DNA from 3 places in the Paenibacillus sp. 8b26 genome. Region 1 is predicted to be linked to each of the others. Evidence: riboswitches for the same ligand, from Rfam matches in the RefSeq annotation. Region 1 holds a riboswitch; each other region holds the start of a gene.

Region 1 (5,857 bases):
ATGGAGAATCGTTCAGCGGCAAAATGAGCAAGCTCGGTTCCGAGTACGCCAAGTGGTATGCACGCCTACGTGTGCTTCCGTCTGAACTGACGGACGCGATTGACCGTGGATATGTATATGTTCACGATTTGGACCAATATGCGCTCGGGACTACGAACTGTATCTTTATTCCTTTTGGTCGCTTGTTGCAAGACGGTTTTAATACAGGCAACGGCTCTGTGCGCACACCGCAAACCATTATGTCTGCTATGGCACTGGTGGCAATCATATTCCAGTCTCAGCAAAACAGCCAATTTGGAGGCGTTTCTGCTAATAAAATAGATTGGGATCTCGCTCCATTCGTGGCCCGGTCTTTCCGCAAGCATCTGCGTAAGGGACTCCGCCTGTTCGGAGAAGAAATAGAGCCCGCTCTGCCTGATGACGAATTACATTTAGCCAACAGCCTATTACAGGAGGCATGCCCTCGTTCATACGCATTTGCACGGGAAGAAACAGAGACGGAAACCCGGCAGGCCGCCGAATCCCTTATTCATAACCTGAATACCATGAGCAGTCGGGCAGGCGGGCAAATTCCGTTCACATCACTGAATTACGGTATGTGCACTTCTGCTGAAGGGCGGCTTGTTACGCAATCATTGCTGGAGGCCACTATTCGCGGCTTGGGCAGCGGGGAAACCCCTATTTTCCCACAGCATATTTTCCAATGCAAAAAAGGAATTAATCAGGCAGAAGGGGATATCAACTATGACTTGTTCCTGCGGGCAGTAGAATGCTCCAGCAAACGTATGTATCCCAATTTTGTCAATGTGGATGCTACCTTCAACCTGCCCTATTACCGCGCAGATGATCCGGATACCATTATTGCGACGATGGGCTGCCGCACCCGCACCATTGCTGACCGTTTTGGCAGAAACTGTCAGAGCGGCAAGGGTAATCTCTCATTCAATACGATTAATCTGGTGCGTCTTGGCATTGAATACGGCATTTGCACAGGCAAGCGCAAGGCACCTGACCGGGATGGCTTTGATACCAGACTGGAAGAGGTTTTGCGTATTGCCGTGGACGGACTGATGCATCGCTACCATATACAGACCAGCCAGCCGGCCAAGGCCTCAGACTTTATGATGCGCGAAGGGGTATGGGAAGGCGGAGAAAAGCTGGAGCCGGATGAACAGGTGGGTAACGTACTGAAGCATGGTACGCTGTCGGTCGGGTTTATCGGGTTGGCTGAGTGCATGAAGGCACTGTACGGCAAACACCACGGGGAGGATGACGCTGTATACCGCGAGGCGCAGCGAATCATAGCTTCCATGCGTGTCTACTGCGATCGGATGAGTGAATTGCATAACCTGAACATTACGCTGTTCGCTACGCCTGCCGAGGGTCTGTCCGGTAAATTCACGTTGCTGGATCAGCGGGATTTCGGTGTCATTCCCGATGTGAATGATCGTGAATATTACACGAATTCTTTTCACATTCCTGTGTATTACACGCTTCCGGCTGCCCGTAAAATCAGCCTCGAAGCCCCATTTCATAACCTGTGCAACGCTGGCGCGATTTCGTACATTGAGCTGGATGGCAATGCGCGGAATAACCCGGAGGCGTTTCTTAAAATTGTACAATATGCGCTTCATCAAAACATTGGGTACTTCTCCATCAATCATCCCGTAGATCGCTGCCCGGAATGCGGCTACGAGGGCATTATCGGGACAAGCTGTCCCCATTGCGGTGCTGATGAGGAACATACGCATTTTCAGCGCTTGCGCCGGGTAACCGGATATCTGACAGGTGATTATACCGTCCGGTTCAACGCCGCAAAACAAGCCGAGGTACGTGACCGGGTGAAGCATCGGTGAATTTATGCGGCTACATTCCGGAATCTCTGAACGAAGGACACGGCCTGCGCACCGTTGTGTTCATTAGCGGTTGCCGCCATGCCTGCCCCGGCTGCTTCAATCCGGCATCCTGGAGCTTCCGTTCAGGCGAACCGTTCACACCGGAGCGGCAGCAGGAGGTTATCCGTGACATCGCCGATAATCCATTGCTGGACGGGTTAACCCTTTGCGGCGGAGACCCCTTTTTCTCGGCAGCGGAATGCTCGCAGTTTGTGCGCGACTTCCGCGCAGCCTGCCCTGACCAAACCGTGTGGGCCTATACGGGCTTCGTCTACGAAGAACTGCTTACGGATCAGGCCCGGCGGGAGTTGGCACTGCTGTGCGATGTGGTTGTGGACGGTCCCTTTGTAGAACAGCAAAAGGATCTGACTCTTCCCTTCCGAGGCAGCCGCAATCAGCGACTGGTTGATGTGAAGGCCAGCATTCTGGCAGGATCTACCGTTACATTAGCCTGAGGCGATGTTATACTCGCATGAGTTGTTATGCCTTAAGACGAGTCCTTTCCCTATGGGAGGACTTGTCTTTTTTTGCGTGTAATTGACAAGAGCGGTGCTTCAAGGTGCTTCAGATCGGGAACACGGGATAGCGTACTGATGAGCAGAACGCTTTTAATAAACTTGAATGTGCTTCCATGAACTTAATCGTTTCATTGCAGGTTCAAACGGAGTTTCTATTGCGCATCCCGCAAGTTTCACTTATGATGGTGAACAAGTATACGAGTGCATAATTATTCGTCATACCATAATCGCATAGCTTGGAGATAGGTGTCTGTTCTATTCAGTTCAGGCTTAAAAGGGAAGCCGGTGCAAGTCCGGCGCGGTCCCGCCACTGTAAACGGGGAATTTTCAGCTGTTGATACACCCACTGGTCCACAGACCGGGAAGGAGCGCTGAAAGTCATGATTCGTAAGTCAGGAGACCTGCCTATTTCAACAACATCGCAAGTACCTACGGGAGATAGGGAGGTGTTAAGAGCCGTCGCCGAATTTTTATTTTTAAATAACGGAGGCATTCTTTCCCCTATTCATTTTTACCCCGGGGAGGAATGTCTTTTTTTTGTACGCAAAAATAAACTGGCTACCAGCCTGGGAGGAAAAGTACATGTCATTAACCGAATTGCCTGAATTGCCCGGCTTGATCAGCAGTAACCTGGGATATCCGCGTATCGGCGGGAACCGGGAATGGAAGAAAGCACTGGAACGCTTCTGGAAAGGCAGCATGGATGAAAGTGAACTGCATATCGAGATGAAACGATTGCGGTTGGAGCATCTGAGCAAGCAGCGTGACAAGGGAATTGATCGAATTCCAGTCGGAGACTTTTCCTATTACGATCACATGCTGGATACATCCGTGATGTTCGGTCTGGTGCCGGAACGGTTCAACTACCGTCCCGATGGGCCTGTTCCTCTGTCCGTCTATTTCGGGATAGCCCGTGGACAAAAGGGTGCCACCGCCAGTGAAATGACCAAATGGCTGAATACCAATTACCACTACATCGTACCGGAATTGGCGAATGCAACCCCGGTGTTCACCGAGAATAAGCCGTTGCAGGCTTATCGTGAAGCGAAACAGGAGTTGGGCATTGAAGGTAAACCCGTCATGATCGGTCCTTATTCGTTCGTTGCTCTGTCCAAAGGCTATGATCGTAAGGATTTGGCCGCCATTGTACGAAGCTTCCTGCCACTGTACGCCCGCGTCCTGTCTGAGCTGGCTGCGGAAGGCGTTCAGTGGGTGCAGGTGGATGAGCCTGTCCTGACCACCTCATTTCCGGCAGAGGATTTGGACATTATTCAGGAGGCTTATGAAGCTTTGGCCGAGGCTGCTCCATCCTTAAATATCGTGCTGCAAACCTACTTTGGCAGTCTGGATCATTATGAGCACCTGTCCACGCTCCCGGTACAGGGATTAGGTCTGGATTTTGTACATGATGATGGCGAAAACCTTCAACATGTGCTCCGGCATGGCTTCCCCGCAGGCAAAACGCTGGCCGCTGGTGTTATTGACGGGCGCAATATATGGCGCTCCGATCTGAACGACGTAGCTGTGCTGCTTGGACAGCTGGCGAAACAGACAACCGCCGCCCAGCTCATCGTACAGCCATCATGCAGTCTGCTGCATGTGCCAGTCAGTCTGGAAGCAGAGCATAAGCTGGACCCAGACCTGGTGCAAGCGCTGGCCTTTGCCGATGAAAAGCTGGAAGAAATCGCAGCTTTGACCGCTGCGCTTGGCAAACGCGAACCCTCGGCACTTGCCAAACTTGAGCAGAGTGCGGACGCGGTAGCTCGTTTCAACAGCTCGGCGGCACGAGTACAGACCGCGGCCGATATGGCGGCTCTACTGGCGAAAGAGCCGCAGTCACGCAGCGTTCCCTTCGCTGAGCGTCGTGTGATCCAGCAGGACAAGCTGAATCTGCCTCCACTGCCTACCACGACGATTGGCAGTTTCCCGCAAACAGCTGAGGTTCGCAAAGCCCGCCTGCACTATCGCAGAGGGGAATGGTCTGCCGAGCAGTACCGGACATTCATTCAGCAGCAAATCAAAGAATGGATTGATATTCAGGAGGACATCGGCATTGATGTGCTTGTACACGGGGAATTTGAGCGGACCGACATGGTTGAATTTTTTGGCGAAAAGCTGAAAGGCTTTGCCTTTACACAAAACGGGTGGGTGCAGTCCTACGGCTCCCGTTGTGTCAAGCCACCGATTATATACGGAGACGTGTCGTTCGATCAACCGATGACCGTGGAAGAAACGGCCTTCGCCCAATCGTTGACCTCCAAGCCAGTCAAAGGGATGCTGACAGGTCCAGTAACGATTTTGAACTGGTCCTTCGAACGGAATGATATTCCTCGCAGTCAGGTCGCTTTACAGTTAGCACTGGCTCTGCGGGCTGAGGTAGAAGCACTGGAACAAGCGGGGATTGGCATGATTCAGGTGGATGAGCCGGCGATCCGTGAAGGGCTTCCGCTGAAAAAGGAACAGCAGCAGGCCTATCTGGAGTGGGCGGTTCAAGCCTTCCTTGTGACCACTGCCACTGTCGAACCCGCCACCCAAATCCATACGCATATGTGCTATTCCGAATTTCAGGATATGATCCAATCCATCTCCGATATGGATGCCGACGTTATTTCTATCGAAACCTCGCGAAGCCACGGAGAACTGATTGTCAGCTTTGAGGATCAGGTGTATGACAAAGGCATTGGTCTGGGCGTATACGATATCCACAGTCCGCGCATTCCCGATGTATCGGAAATGCTGAGTATGATCCAGCGTGCCCTGCGCGTACTGCCTTCCGATTTATTTTGGGTCAATCCAGACTGCGGCCTGAAAACCCGCACCAAGGATGAATCTGTAGCTGCATTGCGGCAAATGGTGCTAGCCGCTCAAGCTGCCAGAGATTCGTTGACTGTATCCAGCTAATTTCTATACCTGTCCCCTTCCTGGCCCTTTTATCCCTGCAAGCCGGAAGGGGATTCTATTCCAAATCATATAATGTATAAGCTCCTTGAATATGCTCGGGTTGTCCCTGCTTCAGATGCACACCCAAGCCATGCTCTCTATCCCATGAACAGCTGAAATTCAAGTACAGCTCATCCTCTTCTGATGAGTCAGGAACCAGTATAGACACGAGCTGTAGCCGTTCCAGTAATTGTGCCGAATCCTTCACGCAGGGCGCATATTCATCCGGATTTTCTCCCCACGAGATATAAGCGTTCCGATACTTTTCTACTATACCTGCATAGTAATGATGTATCGCTTCCAGCACATGAGGGTGAATGTCGGACCCATGTGCCATATATTGCTCCCATGTCTTTTTTTGATCCTGCTTAGGCTCTCTTATGGCCTGCGCTTCTTCCTCGGAATCGGCGGACACCATAAACTCTATCTCCACCTCCGACTTCTGTCCGCAAAAATGGAGCTGCATCGCGCCCCGAAGCACGATTTCCTCCGATACATCCCAAG
Region 2 (5,857 bases), 270 kb from region 1:
TATTTCCCAAAAATATCTCGATGCCAGCGACCATGTGCTGATCGTGGATGATTTTCTGGCTACTGGCGCAGCATTGGTTGGACTTACAGATATTGTGAAGGAGGCAGGAGCGGAGCTGGCCGGGGTTGGCTGCGTGATCGAAAAGAGCTTTCAGGAAGGCCGTGGACTGCTGGAACAAAGAGGCATCGCCGTACGCTCTCTTGCGCGTATCGCTTCCATGGCACCGGGTGAGGTTCATTTTATAGAAGAAGCGGGTGCGGTGATTCCTTCCGTTAAGGAGAATGTGGGATGTTAAGCAAACAAAAGTTATTCGCGCTGGGCTTCCAGCATGTGATGGCGATGTACGCTGGAGCGATTGCCGTACCTCTCATTGTAGGGGGAGCATTGCACCTGACGCCAGCCCAGATGGCCTATCTGGTGGCTGCCGATTTGTTCACTTGCGGGATTGCTACGTTATTACAGATTATGGGCACGCGGTTTTTCGGCAGTAGATTGCCTGTCATCCTGGGCTGTACGTTTACGGCGGTGGGTCCGATTATCGCAATTGCGTCGACCTCGAATTTGGCGACCGCGTACGGAGCCATTATTTTATCCGGTATATTCGTGGTGCTCGCGGCACCGTTGTATGGCAAGCTGCTACGCTTTTTCCCGACGGTGGTTACGGGTTCGGTTGTTACGATTATCGGCCTGTCCCTCATTCCGGTGGCGATGAATAACGTAGCAGGGGGTCAGGGTAGCGCGGATTTTGGACAGCCGCGTAATTTGCTGCTGGCGTTAGTTACTTTACTGGTTATTTTACTTGTGAATCGGTTGGCTAAGGGCTTTTTGCGCTCAATTTCCGTGCTCATCGGTCTGTTTGCGGGTACAGTGGTCGCTTATGCGATGGGAATGGTGCATTTTGCTCCAGTGGTGCAAGCGTCTTGGGTAAGTGTTGCGCAGCCGTTTTATTTTGGTAAGCCTGAGTTTAGCATTATGGCAGTATGTACGATGATTATCGTTAATATTGTCAGCATGGTCGAGTCTACGGGCGTTTATTTGGCAGTAGGCAAGGCGATTGATCAAAAGGTGGAGCAGAAGCAAATCGTCAATGGTTTGCGTTCCGAAGGACTTGCAATTATGCTCGGGGGTATTTTTAATGCGTTTCCTTACACGGCTTTCTCGCAAAATGTAGGTCTGATTTCGCTGACACGCGTCAAGTCGCGGAACGTTATTTTTGCTGCGGGTGGCATTATGGTTGTTCTTGGTCTGTTGCCTAAGCTGGCTGCCTTGACGACAGTGATTCCTAATGCTGTGCTGGGCGGGGCGATGATCGTTATGTTCGGTTCGGTTGCTGCGTCGGGCATGTCTATTTTGTCAGAAGTGGACTTGCGGAAGGAAAGCAATCTGCTGATCGCGGCATGTAGCATTGCGGTGGGTCTCGGCTCTGCCGTGCTGCCCCAAATGTTCGACCAACTGCCGAGCTTTGCCAAAATGCTGCTGCAAAACGGCATCGTATCCGGCTCGATCACGGCGATTGTCTTGAACATCGTTTTAACGAAAAAACAAGCCGAATCGGTCAAAGGTGTTACAGTGTCGGAGGTTCCGCAGAAGGTTTGATAATTAGGATTAGATAAAGACAGCCGGAGAGAGGTCGTAAGCCTCTTTTTCCGGCTTTTTGGCATAGAGTTATTGATAAAGCCCTCTTCCTGTATGAAGATCGGGATTTGAGATTCTATTAGAAGAATTTGCTAGAGTGGTAGGCGAGGTCATGGTATACTCTATCTTATGGATTTTGAATAGTGGTGGATGTTTTCGGACCACGGCGCAGCTTCCCGAAAGGGGGTGAAGCCGATGTCAACCTTGTGTCGTGCTACGATGTGTTGCGTTGGATGGTTACGTTACTAAGCCTGGTGTTTAGTATTCGTAAACTTTATCGCTGGCTACGTCGGAAATTTCGGAACAAGCGAAAACCCACCGCGTAATTAGGTTAGGCGCCTAACGGTGGGTTTAGCTAAGCATTTAGCGCGCCGTGGTGATCCACAGCCTTTCAAGTCCTAAGAGTCTTTGCCGTTGGTAGCGGCGAAGACTCTTTTTAGTATACGGACACGTTGGTTATCTCTATACCTAATTTTATCACGTCCATTGCGTGCATGCAACGCAAAGTCATAGCCTTGATTCTGGCCGTATCGTTCAAATTTAAATTATTATGCGACATTTGTTGACAAGCCTGTAACAACAAAATAAGATAGTCCTAAATCGTAATGAAAAAGAATAAAGGAAGAAAACAGGTGTGAGCCGGACTTTCTATCTACAGGGTTTCGTTGAGATCATGTAGATGGCTGTTGTACGTGCTCACTTAAAAGGGAAGTTCGGTAGATTCCGACACGGACCCGCCACTGTATACAGGCATCAGCAGGGAATTGCTGTAGCTTTCGGAATAGCCACTGGAACTGTGAAGAACCGGGAAGGCCTGAAAGATACGCCTGAAGTCAGGAGACCTGCCTGTTTTAACATCACTGTCAGACCCACGGGATGCTGGGGAGGTGGTTGGGCGTGCTGCTTACGGAATGTCTGAAACCGATCCGATCCCTTCTATGATTAGAGGTGCTTTGAGGTGAGCTTTGGCATTTTATAATGAAAGCATTTCTGACTGCTGATCAGGCGGTCCGGGATGCTTTTTTTTGCGTTAGGTATTTGTGAATGACAAGATAGAGGGGGATAAATAAGATGATAAGCAATCGTAAAAAGCGTTCATGGTCCATATGCACAGGGGTGGTGCTGCTGCTGGTAGTTATGGCTCTTTCGGGATGCTCCACAACCAATAAGACGGCGGACGGCTCCGGCAAGAGCGAAAACACATCCGCACAACAGTCCACAACGGACAAAAAGCTGGTGATGGCGTATACCTGGAAGCCGTCAGGCGTGGATCCGCATGGCGATAATAGCTGGGATGTCATGCGTTCTGGCGCAGGCGAGACACTTGTCCGTTTGAATGAAAAGCTGGAGCCTGAGGCTTGGCTGGCCAAGGAATGGAAGCAGGATAGCCCCACAGTCTGGACATTCAGCTTGCAGGATAAGGTCACTTTTCATGATGGAAAGAGTATGGACGCGGAAAGTGTAAAAGCTTCCCTGCTGCGCTCCATTGAGAAAAGCCATCTGGCGAAGGATTTGCTAGATGTAAAGTCAATTGACGTAACCGGGCCGCTGGCGTTGAAAATTACGACAAACCAGCCGAATGCGGCGCTGGTGTCCAATCTGGCTGATCCATCGACGATTGTGCTGGATGTAGCGTCCATAAAGGATGAGCAGAGCTACCCTGCGATGACAGGTGCTTTTAAAATTAAAGCGTTCAACAAGGATCAATCCTTGGTCGTAGAGCGTTATGACGGATATTGGGGCGAGAAGGCCCGGCTGGCTGAAGCAACGATGAAGTTCATTACGGACGGCAATTCGCGCCTGCTGGCACTGCAATCCGGCGAAGTAGATGTAGCGACCGATATTCCGGTGGATAACGCGGAGGTATTGAAAAAAAACGATAAGCTGCAAGTGCTGTCGGCTCCCTCTTTGCGCACCCATATGATCGTGTATAACATGGAGTCGTCTCTGTTCAAGGATGCCGCGAACCGCAAAGTAGTGGACAGCTTGATACCACGTGCATCTATTGTGAGTGCGATCATGAGAGGCTATGGTACGGAGGCAAGCAGCCCATTCCCGAGCATTCTCCCCTTCGGTAAGGTCGAGCGTAAAGCGCTGGACGGAATGCCCGAGCAGCTATTGACGAAGGATGGCTGGAAGAAGGATGCCCAAGGCACATGGACCAAGCAGGGCAAGCCGTTCGAGGTTACGTTGCTGACCTTTCCTCAACGTCCAGAGCTTTCGGTCATGGCTGAGGTGATTCAGAGCCAACTGCTGAAGGAGGGCATCCAGGTGAAGATCCGCAAGGTGGAAAATATCGACGAGGCACTGACCAAAAATGATTGGGATTTCGCCATGTACAGCATGCTGACTGCCCATACGGGAGAGCCGCAATATTTTATGGACATGTTTTATTCCTCTAAAAGCGAAGCCAATGTAAGCCGTTATAGTTCCAAACCGCTGGAGAACCTTCTTGGCAGCTTGAAGCTGGCGAAGGATACAGCGCAACGTAATGCTGTGACACTGCAAGCGCTGGATATCATTAATACGGATTTGCCGCAGTCGTTTATTGTTCACCCTGATAATGTGTTTGGGGTGAAAAAAGGGGTAGAGGGCTTTACACCGCATCCGATTGAGTATTACTACATTACGGCGCAATCCGATATTGCGGAATAACGGGCTGCGTACCCTATGATTCGTTTTATTCTGGAACGTGTGGCGCAGCTTGTCATCATTGTGTTTGTTGTATCCACGCTGACGTTTGTGCTGATGAGGCTGGCTCCCGGCGACCCTGCTACCATTCTGCTCACCGCGCATAATGTGCCTGCCTCTGAGGAGGCGTTGACGGCGCTGCGTAAGGAGCTGGGCTTGAGCGAGCCGCTCCATATTCAGTATGTGAACTGGCTGCGGGATGTGTTCACAGGGCACTGGGGCACCTCCTATGTATCCAAGGAGTCGGTGCTAACCGAACTGTGGAACAGACTGCCCGCTACTGTGGAGCTGGCTTCGGCGGGCTTTGCCGTCATGACGGTCCTGACTCTTGGAATGGGACTGGCCGCCTCAGTAAAATCCAGCGGTTGGCTCGATCGTCTGGGAAGGCTGTTTGCACTGCTGGGATCGTCCATTCCCTCTTTTTGGCTTGGCTTTCTGCTGATTTACCTGTTTTCCGTTCGTTTGGGCTGGCTCCCATCCATGGGTCGTGAGGATTGGACTCATTTGGTACTGCCAGCGCTGACCCTTGGGGCAGGTTTGGGGGCTGTGCAAGCCCGTGTGCTGCGTGCCCAAATGCTGGAGCTGGGTGACCGGAATTTTGTGAAGGCGGCGAAGGCCCGAGGCTTTTCCCGCAAGCATATTCTGTTTTTTGAGATATTCAGGCATGCGATTTTGCCGATCATTACACTGTTAGGCACAAATTTGTCATTTATGCTGGCGGGTAATGTCATTGTAGAGACGATTTTTTCATGGCCGGGTTTGGGCAAGTATTTTATAGATGCGATTACGCAGCGGGATTATCCGGTGATCCAGGGGTATGTCATTTTTGCTGCATTTTTAATCGTAGGTGTTCAGTGTTTGGTAGATGTGGTCCAGGCGGCTGTAGATCCAAGGTTGCGTTTGCGTTAGGGGAGGGAGTTGAAAATGAAAAACATGCGGCTGTCCTTCAAAGGGAGCTTACTGACAGGAGGAGTGCTGCTGGGCCTGATCGTGCTGCTCGGGGTACTGGCTCCATGGGTTGCTCCTCATGATCCTCTTGATGTGGACCTTCTGAACCGTTTGGCACCACCTAGTCGGAAATATCCATTTGGTACGGATCATCTGGGTCGGGATGTACTGTCGCGCCTGATTTACGGGATTCGGACCAGCGTACTGATTGCTTGTGCGATTACAGTGACCACCTTGTGTATCAGTTTGCCGATAGGCTTGCTCATTGGCTATGTACGCGGGCGTGTGGACCAGTTAGTCATGCGGGCCATTGACGGCGTGCTGGCTTTTCCCGATATCATTTTGACGGTGGCGATTGTGGGTATCTTGGGTCCGGGCTTTGTAAACATGACCTTAGCGATTATTGCGGTACGGTGGGCGGGATATGTTCGGTATATTCGCACCCTTGTTCAAAAAGCCTGTCAGGAGGACTATGTCCGATATGCCCGTTTATCCGGTAATTCACATGTGCGCGTGCTGAGACGTTATGTGTTGCCGCAGGTACTGCCACAGCTGCTTGTGTACGCGGTCTGGGACATTGGAC
Region 3 (5,857 bases), 2.1 Mb from region 1:
CTGTCGTCCAGCGGAAGATGCTTGAGCGCGTACTCCTCAATGGCAAGATTAATGGCTGGATCGTGTATGCCCTGGTTGTCGATGAACAGCATGTCCATTCCTCCGTATATACAAACTGTGTAGTTTTATGTGTACCTCCTTCTATTGTAACCCAAGTGAGCGACGTACACAAAAGCTCATTTGCATTGACGGGACGCGAAAAGCAGCCCCATAATGGAGCTAAATGATTCGGAACGGCCGGAAAGGATGATAGGCAATATGATAGAGGTTTACGGTCACGGTGGGGACAGGGAGACGGCTGCGGCGACATTCGGCGGGGCGGCTGCGGATTTTGTAGATTTTAGCGCAAATATCAATCCGCTGGGTCCGCCACCGGAGGTGCTTGAGGTGCTACAAAGCGCGTTGGACACTGTGGTTCGCTATCCAGATCCCGGACACCGGAATTTTAAAAATACGCTGGCGCGGCGACTGCATGTTCCACCAGAGTCGCTGAGTATCGGAAACGGTGCGGCTGAGAGCATGGCGTTGCTGTTACTTGGACTGGCTCCCAAGCGTGTGGGCACGGTGGAGCCGTGCTTTTCGGAATATGCAGAGCTGGCGGGTAAATTCGGAGCCGAGATAAGCCGGGTGTACGGCAAGGCCTCGCTTCAATGGAAGGCGGACGTGGAAGACATACTTCAGCTTATGGAGCAGGTGGATGTTCTGTTCCTAGGTCAGCCGAATAATCCGAACGGTGTGCAATACGGCGATCAGGAGCTGCGCGAGCTGGCAGAGGCGGCGGGGAAAACGGACACCGTGCTAGTGGTGGATGAAGCGTTTATTGATTTTATCCCGCTGGAGCGGCAAATTTCACTGCTGCCTGTGCTGGATCGGTATCCTCATGTGATTTTAATCCGGTCGATGACGAAATTTTATGCCATTCCGGGCTTGCGCTTGGGCTACGCGGTTGCTCATCCGGATTATATCCGGCGAATGACGGCCAAGCAGGTGACCTGGAGCGTGAACGGACTGGCGTTGCTGGCTGGAGAGGCGTGTTTGCGGAGTGGTGAGGCGTACGAGCGGCGCACGCGGGAGCTGATTGCTACGGAGCGTAGCCGTCTGCTGACCGCTTTGGCGGAATGGGGCTGCGGTGTCATCCCCGGTGAAGCGAATTACGTCCTGGCACGGGCGCCGGGGACGTGGAGCGCATCAGCCATTCAACAGGCGCTTGGACAGCGCGGGATTCTTATACGGAGCTGTGCCATGTACCCGGGGCTGACGACGAGCCATTTTCGAATTGCAGTCAAGGACACGGAAGCCAACGACATGCTGCTGTCTGTATTGGGCGAAGTGCTGGAGGAGGAACGGCGGCGTGACGGTTAGCTTGATCATGATGGCTGCATATCTTCTGGACAGGCTGATCGGCGATCCGAGGTGGTTTCCACATCCGGTCATCGGCATGGGACATGCCATTTCTGCCCTGGAAAAGGCGATTCGCCGCCGGGTTCACAGTGACCGTGGTTTGAAACGCGCTGGCTTGCTGTTACCACTGATTGTGGTGGGCGGCTCCTTCGCGCTTGGCTGGGCGTTACTGCGCTTGCTCGCCTGGATTCATCCGTGGCTGTCTGTCGGCGCGGAAATTGTGCTGATCGCCACCACGATTGCTTCCAAAGGACTAAAGGACGCCGGACTGGCAGTGTATCGCGAATTAAAGGCGGGTGATCTGCCTGCGGCACGCCGGGAGCTGGGAATGATCGTCGGGCGGGATACGCAGCAGCTCGATGAGCCTGAGATTGTGCGCGGTACCGTCGAAACGGTGGCTGAAAACATCGTGGACGCGATTATTTCCCCGCTTTTTTATGCCCTGATCGGGGGAGCACCATTAGCGCTGGCTTATCGTGCCGTGAATACCCTCGATTCCATGGTTGGCTACAAAAATGAAAAGTATCTGCATTTGGGCTGGGCCTCGGCACGTCTGGATGATGTCGCTAATTACATTCCGGCACGCCTGACAGCGGGTATGCTGGTAGTAGCGGCGTGGGTTTATGGGCATGATGCTGGACGTAGCTGGCGTATGGTAAGGCGAGATGCGCGGCTGCATCCCAGTCCGAACAGTGGCTTTCCAGAATCAGCAGTTGCGGGTGCATTGGGGATTCGCCTCGGGGGCTATAATGTGTATCATGGCGTGCGCTCCTTCCGCGCATATATGGGAGAGCTGGTGCGACCGATGGAGCCGGATGATATTCGGCATACGATCCGGCTGATGTTTGCCGTGTCCAGTATGTTTGTGGGGTTGTGCCTGTTCGTGTCCGCCGGATGCTATGCACTGGGGTGGACGCCGTGATGAAGCGTGACGCACCGAATGCTGCCAATAGAGCAGGAAGCGATATGACCTTGGAGCATTATTTTACAGAACATCAGCAGTGGGACTTGGAACTTGTGCTGGTGCGGCACGGCACAACCTTATGGAACAGGGAACGTCGGTACCTGGGGCACTTCGATCTGGGATTGCTACCGGGAGCAGAGCAAGAACTAGAGCCTTTGCGGGAAAAATTACAGAGGCATTCCTTTGTCCGAATCTATTGCAGTGACTTGATACGTTGCCGTCAGACCTTGCAGATCATTTTGCCGAAATCGGAACTGGGACCAGAGCTTGGAGAGGGAACCCACTTCGAATTGAAACCGGAATCACGGTTGGAGCTGACATCGAAATGGGATTCTGAACGTTTCCTATCTAATAGGTCTGCTTGGTCTGTCATCATGGAATCACGTCTGAGAGAGCTTCATTTTGGGGAATGGGATGGAAAAACGTATGACATGCTCAAGGATGTGGCGCTGTACCGCGCGTGGATTGATGAGCCGCAACGAGTTACACCGCCGGGGGGAGAGCCTTGGGCAGACTTTGTGAACCGCCTCGATGAATTCCTAGACTCTTTGTATGAGTGGCGTAAAATGATGGATGTTCAGAAAACAGGCATGCCTGATGCTCCACCTTCTGTGCTGGTCGTCACGCATGGTGGAGTGATTCGTCAGTTGGCTTGTATGCTGGTACCGGGTCATGATTTTTGGAGTTTGAATCCGAAGCCGGGAGCGGCAATTACGATTCGGTTGAGGCTGGGAGAGCGACACCAGTGGATAGGAGAGGTGCTTTCTTTTTAGGTCAGATAGGGGCAGGTGAACAGGCGGTTTGGGTTGTAAGCCAGTCTTTTTTAACCTATAATCATCAAGTAAAAGAACGGCTTGACCAACACTACATCAAATATCCAGCAGACGAGGTCGGTGCAGCGGGATGAAACCCTCGGGTTCTTTCCGGTGCGCTGTTAAAAGGGAAGCCGGTGTGAATCCGGCGCGGTCCCGCCACTGTAAATGGAAAAATGCCAGCCCGCTATGCTTTATGTGCCACAAAGCATATGAATGAGCAGTAGGCTGTCGCATGTTTCTGTAAGTCAGGATACCTGCCCGTCCGCCTGTCACCATAGTCCTTCGAGGAAAGGATGACGTGTTCGCAGTGACTGTCCATGCGGAAGAAACTGCCGCCTGCGTACGATCTGCGCTAACGTGACCCCTGTGTCCTTATCTGAGGATGCAGGGGTTTTTTGAAAGGAAAAGAAGGCTGGATTTAGCAGATATCGGATGATGTTCAAGTGACGATCTTAAAAGAATTTATATGGAGGGGTGTAAATCATGGCAGGAAATAAAATGAAGGTCTGGACTACAGGCTTATTGGCTCTGATTTTGGCGGTTGTGCTGAGTGCATGTGGAGCTAACGGAAAGAACGCTGAAAATAAAGGGGATCAAGCCTCACAGCAACCAGGACAGACAGCAACCGCTCAGGAGTCTCCGGGAAAAACGGTCTACCCGCTGACCATTAAGGATGCGACCGGACAGGAGTTTACGTTCAAAAAAGCGCCGGACAAAATCGTTTCCGTCTCCCCGGCTGAAACCGAGGCGCTGTTCGCCATTGGACTGGATAAGGAAATTGTCGGCGTATCCGACTATTCCGATTACCCGGAAGCGGCTACGAAGAAGCCCAAAGTGGGCGGTATTATGAAGCCGAATGAAGAGGCGATCATCGCCGCGAATCCCGAAGTCGTTTTTGCAGGAATATCGCTCAGTGAGCAGGCGACGACCAAGCTGCGTGACCTGGGAATCATGATTTTTAAAACCGAGCCGAAAACGGTTGAAGATGTCATGGCTAACATTGAATTGTACGGGAAGATCACTGACCATCAGAAAGAAGCGAGAGCGGTAACCGACAAGATGAGAGCAGATGTTGCGGAAGTGAAAGACGGTGTTAAAAATATCGGCAAAGGGCAGAAGCTGAGAGTATACGTCGAATTTTCACCCGGCTGGACGGTTGGCAAGGGAGAGTTTATGGATGAGCTGATTTCTTTGGCGGGCGGGGAAAATGTCGCTGCAACCCAAAAGGGCTGGTACCAGATCAGTGAGGAAAATATTATAGCGGCGAATCCGGACGTAATTTTATACAGCAAAAATGTCAAGGACGACAAAACAGGCCAGACGCTCGGCGATATCATCAAAGCCCGCAGTGGCTGGGATCAAATATCGGCTGTTCGTCAAAACCGGGTGTTTGCCGTGGATGATAATCTGATCAGTCGTCCGGGTCCGCGTGTAACGGAAGGTCTCAAGGAAGTGGCCAAGGGCGTGTATCCTGAAATTTTCAAATGACTCGTAGACTGATCGGCTTTGGAGGGGCAGGTCTTGCCTTATTGCTGCTGACGCTGTTGCTCTGTCTCGGCATCGGCTCGGCCAAGCTTCCCGTCAGCCAAATCACGGGTATTCTGGTCAACCATCTGCCGTGGTTAGGTGAGACGTTTACACCGGATTGGAATCCATCCACAGAGCAGATTATTTTGAAGATCAGACTGCCGCGTGTCTTACTGGGAATGCTGGTAGGCGCAGCGCTTGCGCTGGCGGGAGCCGGATTTCAAGGTGTGCTGCGCAATCCGCTGGCTGATCCGTACACGCTGGGGGTATCCTCGGGTGCTTCGGTAGGGGCAGCAGTGCTGATTTATTGGGGGCTTCGATTTTCGTTTGTAGGCGTATGGACACTGCCGCTGGTGGCATTTACGACTGGAATGCTGACGTTGTGGATGGTGCTAACGTTGGCGCGGGAAGGCGGAAAAATTCCAACGCAAAGCCTTATTTTATCAGGCGTGGTGATGCAATCTTTTCTGGGTGCGGTTGTTTCTTTTCTGACAGCCATGTCGAAGGAGACGGTTAATGAAATATTGTACTGGACAATGGGGAGCCTTAGTCTGCGCGGCTGGTCGTATACAGGCATCCTTTTGCCTTATGTGGTCATTGGGCTGGTGTTTCTGTGGAACCGGGCACGAGTGCTGAATATTCTGGCTTTGGGTGAACGTCAGGCAGCTCATATGGGAGTTAATGTAGATGCAACGAAGCTATCCGTTCTGATCATATCCACGCTGCTGACGGCTGCGGCTGTCTCGGTATGCGGGGTGATTGGCTTTGTGGGACTCGTTGTACCGCATATCATCCGTCTGGTGACGGGACCCGACTACCGGATGATTGTTCCGTTATCCGCGCTGGGCGGGGCTATTTTTATGGTTTGGGCCGATACTGCGGCGCGTACATTGCTGGCTCCGACGGAAATTCCTCTTGGTGTCATGACAGCCTTTGTCGGTGCACCGTTCTTCGCATATCTCCTGTACCGGAACAAGAAGCTGCGCAGGGGGGGACTGCTGTGAAAGAAGCAAGTGGACCACAGGCATCGCGAGTCCGGGCGTTGGAGATTGCCAGTCTGACTCGTGATTTTGGGGAATTCCATGCGTTAAAAAATATAAGCTGGAGTGTAGACGAAGGAGATTGGTGGGGCATCATCGGCCCGAACGGG

The links. A riboswitch is a leader RNA that binds a small molecule or an ion and turns the genes downstream of it on or off. The one in region 1 is predicted to bind cobalamin.
Region 2: another riboswitch for cobalamin. It lies ahead of ACQ4MX_RS15915 (ABC transporter substrate-binding protein); the one in region 1 lies ahead of metE (5-methyltetrahydropteroyltriglutamate--homocysteine S-methyltransferase).
Region 3: another riboswitch for cobalamin. It lies ahead of ACQ4MX_RS07010 (ABC transporter substrate-binding protein); the one in region 1 lies ahead of metE (5-methyltetrahydropteroyltriglutamate--homocysteine S-methyltransferase).

What each region holds. Positions count from the first base shown of each region.
Region 1 is NZ_CP192445.1:3,711,939-3,717,795, reverse strand. It holds gene ACQ4MX_RS17115 (anaerobic ribonucleoside triphosphate reductase) at 1-1,856, shown strand, start outside; gene nrdG (anaerobic ribonucleoside-triphosphate reductase activating protein) at 1,853-2,350, shown strand; cobalamin riboswitch at 2,641-2,836, shown strand; gene ACQ4MX_RS17105 (hypothetical protein) at 2,794-3,018, shown strand; gene metE (5-methyltetrahydropteroyltriglutamate--homocysteine S-methyltransferase) at 2,996-5,314, shown strand; gene ACQ4MX_RS17095 (DUF6985 domain-containing protein) at 5,370-5,857, opposite strand, start outside.
Region 2 is NZ_CP192445.1:3,445,730-3,451,586, forward strand. It holds gene ACQ4MX_RS15905 (xanthine phosphoribosyltransferase) at 1-295, shown strand, start outside; gene ACQ4MX_RS15910 (nucleobase:cation symporter-2 family protein) at 289-1,596, shown strand; cobalamin riboswitch at 2,296-2,499, shown strand; gene ACQ4MX_RS15915 (ABC transporter substrate-binding protein) at 2,707-4,290, shown strand; gene nikB (nickel ABC transporter permease) at 4,306-5,235, shown strand; gene nikC (nickel transporter permease) at 5,251-5,857, shown strand, end outside.
Region 3 is NZ_CP192445.1:1,583,245-1,589,101, reverse strand. It holds gene ACQ4MX_RS07035 (lipoate--protein ligase) at 1-92, opposite strand, end outside; gene cobD (threonine-phosphate decarboxylase CobD) at 259-1,362, shown strand; gene cbiB (adenosylcobinamide-phosphate synthase CbiB) at 1,352-2,323, shown strand; gene ACQ4MX_RS07020 (histidine phosphatase family protein) at 2,368-3,138, shown strand; gene ACQ4MX_RS07015 (hypothetical protein) at 3,111-3,272, shown strand; cobalamin riboswitch at 3,263-3,456, shown strand; gene ACQ4MX_RS07010 (ABC transporter substrate-binding protein) at 3,664-4,668, shown strand; gene ACQ4MX_RS07005 (FecCD family ABC transporter permease) at 4,665-5,711, shown strand; gene ACQ4MX_RS07000 (ABC transporter ATP-binding protein) at 5,708-5,857, shown strand, end outside.